Regions from separate parts of the Streptomyces sp. NPDC058198 genome, predicted to be linked through region 1. Evidence: predicted binding sites of a transcription regulator. Region 1 holds the regulator's gene; the other holds the start of a gene.
The links. The regulator HspR, encoded in region 1, represses chaperone genes until heat shock. The targets are predictions, from matches to a motif close to TTGAGNNNNNNNNNCTCAA.
Positions count from the first base shown of each region.

Region 2: lon (endopeptidase La) is a predicted target of HspR. The motif match lies at 2,312-2,330, and genes of this name have one in related genera.

Region 1 is NZ_JBHVVP010000002.1:608,510-611,920, reverse strand. Features, by position in the region: gene ACFVWW_RS11215 ((2Fe-2S)-binding protein) at 1-215, opposite strand, end outside; gene ACFVWW_RS11210 (5'-nucleotidase) at 212-442, opposite strand; gene ACFVWW_RS11205 (helix-turn-helix transcriptional regulator) at 624-1,607, shown strand; gene ACFVWW_RS11200 (heat shock protein transcriptional repressor HspR) at 1,710-2,162, opposite strand; gene dnaJ (molecular chaperone DnaJ) at 2,167-3,357, opposite strand; gene grpE (nucleotide exchange factor GrpE) at 3,400-3,411, opposite strand, start outside.
Region 2 is NZ_JBHVVP010000003.1:428,305-431,715, reverse strand. Features, by position in the region: gene lon (endopeptidase La) at 1-2,289, opposite strand, end outside; gene ACFVWW_RS14210 (DUF3626 domain-containing protein) at 2,493-3,411, shown strand, end outside.

The sequences.
Region 1 (3,411 bases):
GGCTTCGGAGCCCCCCGCGGCCTCCGAAGGCAGCGGTAGGCACGGACGTCCTCGTCCTCCTCGCGTACGACGACAATCGGCTCTCCGAACAGAGTGACCATCAACGAGTCGCCACGGTGAGGAATAGCCGTGACCAGATCGATGAAGTGCCACCCCGACCGGTAGGCCGTGGCCATCTCGCGCCGGAAGACCCGATCGTCCGGCGGGACAGTCATGCGCCTGTGTCGGCCGGCGTGCTTCCCCAGCCGCTGTCGGCCGGTCCGCTACCCCAGCCACTGTCCGGCGGCGTGCCGGCGGCCTGGGCGATGCCCCAACCGCTGTCGCCCGGTGTATAGCCCCAGCCGCTGTCGGCCTGAGCGCCGCCCCACCCGCTCTCCGTTGTGGAGGTCTCGGGGGCGATGCCCCAGTCGGTGTCCGCGCCGCCCAGAACCCCGTAAGCCACGACTGCGGAGAAAGCAGCGGCAAGCACCGAGCGAAGCAATCTCTTGTACATAGTCGGCTTCGTCCTCACTTGATGGATTCCTCTCCCCCGCGTCACAAGACGATGGCTCATTCAGGCACGTCAATGCCACAGGGGCGATGCATCATGTTCCTGTACGTTCAGGACCCTGGGGGGTGGAGATTTGCCAGTAATCAACTCAAAACCGACACATCCCCATGCGGTGACCGATCTGTGCGACGAGGGGGCGCATCTTTACGCCAGCGCTCTGAGCGCCGGACGGATCTCCCGGGTGGAGGCCGAGGAGGCTCCATGCCTTCTCGAATTCGCTCTTTTGCACCCTGATCCGGACGACCCGAACTGGCTTCGTCCGGTCCCCCCGTCCGTCGCGCTCGCCCAGCGGCTCCATCCCATCGAACGGGAGATCCAGGACCGAAGACGGCACTCCATCAACCTGACAGAATCCTTTGAGCCATTCATGGCCATCAGCGCCCTGAATCCGGCTCCTACCCATGCGATCACCGTCCTGGAGGGGTTCAACCGGATCAACGCCGCGCTCAACCTGGCCACGGCCGAGTGCCACACCGAGATGCTGACGATTCAGCCCGGCGGCGGCCGGCGCGAGCACATTCTCAGCCAAGCACTGGAACGGGACCGGCCACTGATCGACCGCGGCGTCAGCATGCGCACGCTCTACCAGCACACGGTCAGGCACTCCATGGGGACCATGGCCTACGTGGACCGCATAGCCAGCGGCAAGGTCGAGATCCGGACCTTGGAGGAGCTGATCGAGCGGCTCATCATCTGCGACCAGACGGTCGCGTTCATCCCCGCGCGGGACGACCAGCAAGTGGCACTGGAGCTGCGCCACCCCGGTCTTGTCACCTATCTGGTCAAGGTCTTCGAGCAGCTCTGGCGCCGCGCCACGCCGCTCACCGAGCAGGTTTCGTACGAGCCGACCCCTGACGGCATCTCGGGCGTCCAGCGGACCATCGCCAAGCTTCTCGTCGAGGGGTACGTGGACGAGGCCATAGCCCGCCGCCTCGGGATGAACGTACGGACCTGCCGCGCGCACATCGCCAAGCTCGCCACCGTCCTCGGCAGCGGCAGCCGCGCGCAACTCGGCTATCTGGTCGCGCAGTCGGGAATCCTGGAGCAGGACCGCTGACCGGACCGCCGACCTGCCCGAGAGAGCCCCGCGCACCGGGCACACGGAAAGGGCCCCCACCCGGCACGGTGGGAGCCCTTCCTGCGGCCTCTGAACGCGCTCTCAGTCCGCCGGCCGGTTGGGCCGCCACACGACCAGCGCGCTCGTCTGCTGCACATCCTGATACGGCACCAGATCCCGGCGGTACGAGGCATGCACCTGCGCCTCGCGCTGCCGCATCGCCGCCGCCGCTCCCTCCACCGCCGCCGACAGCTCGGCGACCCGGGCCTGGAGCGCGGCGACCTGGTTCTCCAGCTCGATGATCCGCTTGATACCGGCCAGATTGATGCCCTCGTCCTGCGACAGCTGCTGCACCTGACGGAGCAGCTCGATGTCACGGGCCGAGTAGCGGCGTCCACGGCCCGCCGTGCGGTCCGGCGAGACCAGGCCGAGACGGTCGTACTGCCTGAGGGTCTGCGGGTGCAGCCCCGAGAGCTGGGCAGCCACCGAGATGACGTACACCGGCGTCTCTTCGGTCAGTTGATACGGATTGCGCCGCCGCCCGTCCCTGTCCATCGGGTCATGCTCCCTTCGCGGCCTGGAACAGCTCCGCCCGCGGGTCCTCGTCCGCGGTCGCCTTCCGGTAGGCCTCCAGCGCGTCCCTCGCGGGCGCGTCGAGGTCCTTGGGAACGACGACCTCGACGGTGACCAGCAGGTCTCCGCGAGTGCCGTCCTTACGTACGGCGCCCTTGCCGCGGGCGCGCATCGTACGGCCGTTCGGCGTCCCGGCCGGCAGCTTCAGCGTGACCGGCGGGCCGCCCAGGGTCGGCACCTTCACCTCGCCGCCGAGCGCCGCCTCCGCGAAGGTGACGGGCACGGTGACCGTGAGGTTGTCGTCCTTGCGGCCGAAGACCGGATGGGCGTCGACATGGACGACCACGAACAGATCGCCTCCGGGGCCGCCGCGCTCACCGGGAGCGCCCTTGCCCCGCAGCCTGATCCGCTGGCCGTCGCTGACGCCCGCCGGGATACGGACCTGCATGGTCCGCGAGGACCTGGCGCGCCCGCTGCCCTTGCAGACCTCGCAGGGGTCCTGAGCGATCAGCCCACGGCCCTTGCAGTCCACGCACGGGTCGGTGAGCGAGAAGCCGCCGCCGGAGCCGCGCGAGACCTGACCGGTGCCCACGCAGGTCGGGCAGACCCGCGGTGTGCCGTTCTTGTCGCCCGTACCCGAACAGGCCTTGCAGGGCGCCTGGCTGGACATCCGCAGCGGGACCGTGGCCCCGTCGACCGCCTCGGTGAAGCTGAGCGTCACCTCGGACTCGATGTCCTGGCCCCGGCGCGGCTGAGTACGGGTGCCCGCGCCGCCCCGGTTGAAGAGCCCTCCGAAGACGTCCCCGAGCCCGCCGCCGAAACCGCCGGCGCCCTGGCCCGTCTGCGTCCCGCCCTGGGCGCCGCCACCGAAGAGGTCGCCCAGGTCGAAGTTGAAGGAACCGCCGCCCCCGGCACCGGGACCGGGCCGGAACCCGCCGTTGCCGAAGAGCGCGCGGGCCTCGTCGTACTCCTTGCGCCGCTTGGCGTCACCAAGGATGTCATTCGCCTCGGAGATCTGCTTGAAGCGCTCCTCGGCCTTGGTGTCGCCCTTGTTGGCGTCCGGGTGGAACTCGCGGGCGAGCTTCCGGTACGCCTTCTTGATCTCGGCCTCGGTGGCGTCCTTGGGGACGCCGAGAACCTTGTAGTAGTCCTTCTCCACGAAGTCCTTGGTGCTCATTCCCGACGTCCCTCCTCTCCGCCCTCACTGCCTGTCCCCACGTCAGCCCTCGTC
Region 2 (3,411 bases), on a different contig from region 1:
GGCTTCGTTCCGCTTGGGGATCACGACGGTCGTGAGGCCCGCGCGGTGGGCGGCCAGGAGTTTCTGCTTGAGGCCGCCGATGGGCAGGACACGGCCGGTCAGCGAGACCTCGCCGGTCATGGCGACATCCGTACGGACCAGGCGGCCGCTCAGAAGCGAGGCGAGAGCCGTCGTCATCGTGATGCCCGCGCTCGGGCCGTCCTTAGGCACCGCGCCCGCCGGGAAGTGGATGTGCACACCCCGGTCCTTCAGGTCGGCGACCGGCAGCTCCAGTTCGGCGCCGCGCGAGCGGAGGAAGGAGAGCGCGATCTGCGCCGACTCCTTCATCACGTCACCGAGCTGTCCGGTCAGGGTCAGCCCCGAGCCGCCCGTCTCCGGGTCGGCGAGCGACGCCTCGACGTAGAGGACGTCACCGCCCGCGCCGGTGACCGCGAGGCCCGTGGCCACGCCCGGCACCGCCGTGCGGCGCTCGGCCGGGTCCTGGGCGGACTCGGGCACATGGTGCGGCCGGCCGATCAGCTTGCGCAGCTGGTCGGCGCCGAGCGTGAACGGCAGCTCACGCTCGCCCAGTTCGTGTTCGGCCGCGACCTTGCGGAGCAGCCGGGCGATGGAACGCTCCAGGTTTCGTACGCCCGCCTCACGGGTGTACTCGCCCGCCAGCTTGCGCAGCGCGTCGTCCCGCAGGGTGACCTCGCCGGGCTCCAGGCCCGCCCGCTCCAGCTGCCTGGGCAGCAGGTGGTCCCTGGCGATGACGACCTTCTCGTCCTCCGTGTAGCCGTCGAGCCTGACCAGCTCCATACGGTCGAGCAGCGCCTCGGGGATGGCTTCCAGGACGTTCGCCGTGGCGAGGAACACCACGTCGGACAGGTCGAGCTCCACCTCCAGGTAGTGGTCGCGGAAGGTGTGGTTCTGCGCGGGGTCCAGGACTTCGAGCAGCGCCGCGGCCGGGTCGCCGCGGAAGTCGGAGCCGACCTTGTCGATCTCGTCGAGCAGGACGACCGGGTTCATCGAACCGGCTTCCTTGATCGCCCGCACGATACGGCCGGGCAGGGCGCCGACGTACGTACGCCGGTGGCCGCGGATCTCCGCCTCGTCCCGGACACCGCCGAGCGCGACGCGGACGAACTTCCGGCCCATGGAGTGCGCGACGCTCTCACCGAGCGAGGTCTTGCCGACGCCGGGCGGGCCGACCAGGGCCAGCACGGCGCCGCCGCGACGGCCGCCGACCACACCGAGGCCACGGTCCGCGCGCCGCTTGCGCACGGCCAGGTACTCGGTGATCCGTTCCTTCACGTCCTCCAGGCCCGCGTGCTCGGCGTCGAGGACGGCCTGAGCGCCTCTGATGTCGTACTCGTCCTCGGTCCGCTCGTTCCAGGGCAGTTCGAGCACGGTGTCGAGCCAGGTGCGGATCCAGGAGCCCTCGGGGCTCTGGTCGGACGAGCGCTCCAGCTTCTCGACCTCCTTGAGGGCGGCTTCCCGCACCTTCTCGGGGAGGTCGGCGGCCTCGACGCGGGTCCGGTAGTCGCCGGACTCGTCGTCGTCGCCCTCGCCGTTGATCTCGCGCAGTTCCTTGCGTACGGCTTCGAGCTGGCGCCGCAGCAGGAACTCGCGCTGCTGCTTGTCGACGCCCTCCTGGACGTCCTTGGCGATGGACTCGGCGACATCCTGCTCCGCGAGGTGTTCGCGCAGCTGCTGGGTGGCGAGCTTGAGGCGGGTCACCGGGTCGGCGGTCTCTAGCAGCTCGACCTTCTGAGCGGTGGAGAGGAACGGTGAGTAACCGGAATTGTCGGCGAGCGTGGACACGTCGTCGATCTGCTGGACGCGGTCCACGACCTGCCAGGCCCCGCGCTTCTTGAGCCAGTCGGTGGCGAGAGCCTTGTATTCCTTGATCAGATCGGTCACGGATCCGGGCAGCGGGTCGGGCGTGATCTCTTCGACGCTGATCCCCTCGATCCAGAGGGCCGCGCCGGGCCCGGTCGTACCGGCGCCGATCCGCACACGGCCGCGGCCGCGGATCAGCGCGCCGGGGTCGCCGTCGGAGAGCCGGCCGACCTGCTCGACGGTGCCCAGCACGCCGGTGCCGGCGTAGGTCCCGTCGATGCGCGGCACGAGCAGCACCTTGGGCTTGCCCGTACCCCCGTCGTCAGCGCGGGCGGCCGCTTGCGCGGCCTCCACGGCAGCACGGACTTCGGTGTCGGACAGGTCCAGCGGCACCACCATTCCGGGCAGCACGACCTCGTCGTCGAGCGGCAGCACGGGAAGCGTGAGCGGTGTGGACGTGGCAGCCATGATCTCCCCTTCGGCAGTCAAGTTGAGCTATACCGACTCAATGCATGTGAGCCCCCGGATGTTCCCCCGGCCCCGTTCGCTCTGAGCGATCAGCAGCTGCCGCATGGTGTGCAACGCGCACGCCTCACCGTCCATGCCCCGGACGGAGATACCGGACGGAGATATCAGTTGCCGCCCGCGTGGGAGCGCTCGATACTTCCGCGATGAACGGTCCCGGCACCCCGCTCACTCCGGCCCAGCGCGCCGCGCTCCAGCATGTGCGGACGACCGCGGTGGCACGCTCCGAGGCCCGTCCCGCCAGGATCGACGCCCGGGAAGCCGGCGCGCTCACCGCGCTGATGCGTGCGCATGCGCGCATCACCCTCAACTTCCACCCGGACCGGCTCCTCGCGGACGGCACGACGATCGCCGGGTCCATGGCGCGGGACGGCCGCTATCGCAGCCAGTACGAGACCGGTCTTTCCAACGGCAGCCGCTCCGCCGTCCCCGGCGGGGCCAGGGACGGCTGGGAGGAGCGGCTGTTCGGCGGGGCGTACCACGCGCCCGGGGTCCGGCCCTGTGACCGGCCCAAGTACGGGGCCGTCAATCTGTACGGCCACCCCGACGGAGCCTCCCCGCGCTTCGGCTCCTGTCATGTACGGCTGCGCCCGGAGATCAACGACCGCGCGACGTACTGCCACGGCGACAGCCATGCGGCGCCCGCCGACGTGGGCACCATCGACGCGTTCAGCTGTGTGCTGGCGGGGCTGCTGGAGGAGCGGCCGGACGCCGCCGAGGTCATCGCGAAGCTGCCGTACGCCACCGGAGCGGACCCCGCCGACGGCGGCGCCGCCGCATATCCGGGCCGGAAGCTCGACGAATACATCGAGGCGCAGGTCCACGGCGACCTCGATCTCGCGGCCGACGCGGAAGCCCTCGTCCTGGACCCGTCGTTCCGCGGCACGGAGACCGGCCGGCTGCTGACCGGCATGGCACGGCGGTGCGGCATCGCGGTGGAGTGGCACACCGGATTCGTCCTCGCGCCGGACGAGGTGACCGCGGAGTTCCGCGGCCCGATGATGGTTCCGCTCGCCGCCCGGGTCTGTCGCTCGTACGCACGTGCGGGCATGCTCGACGCCGAGG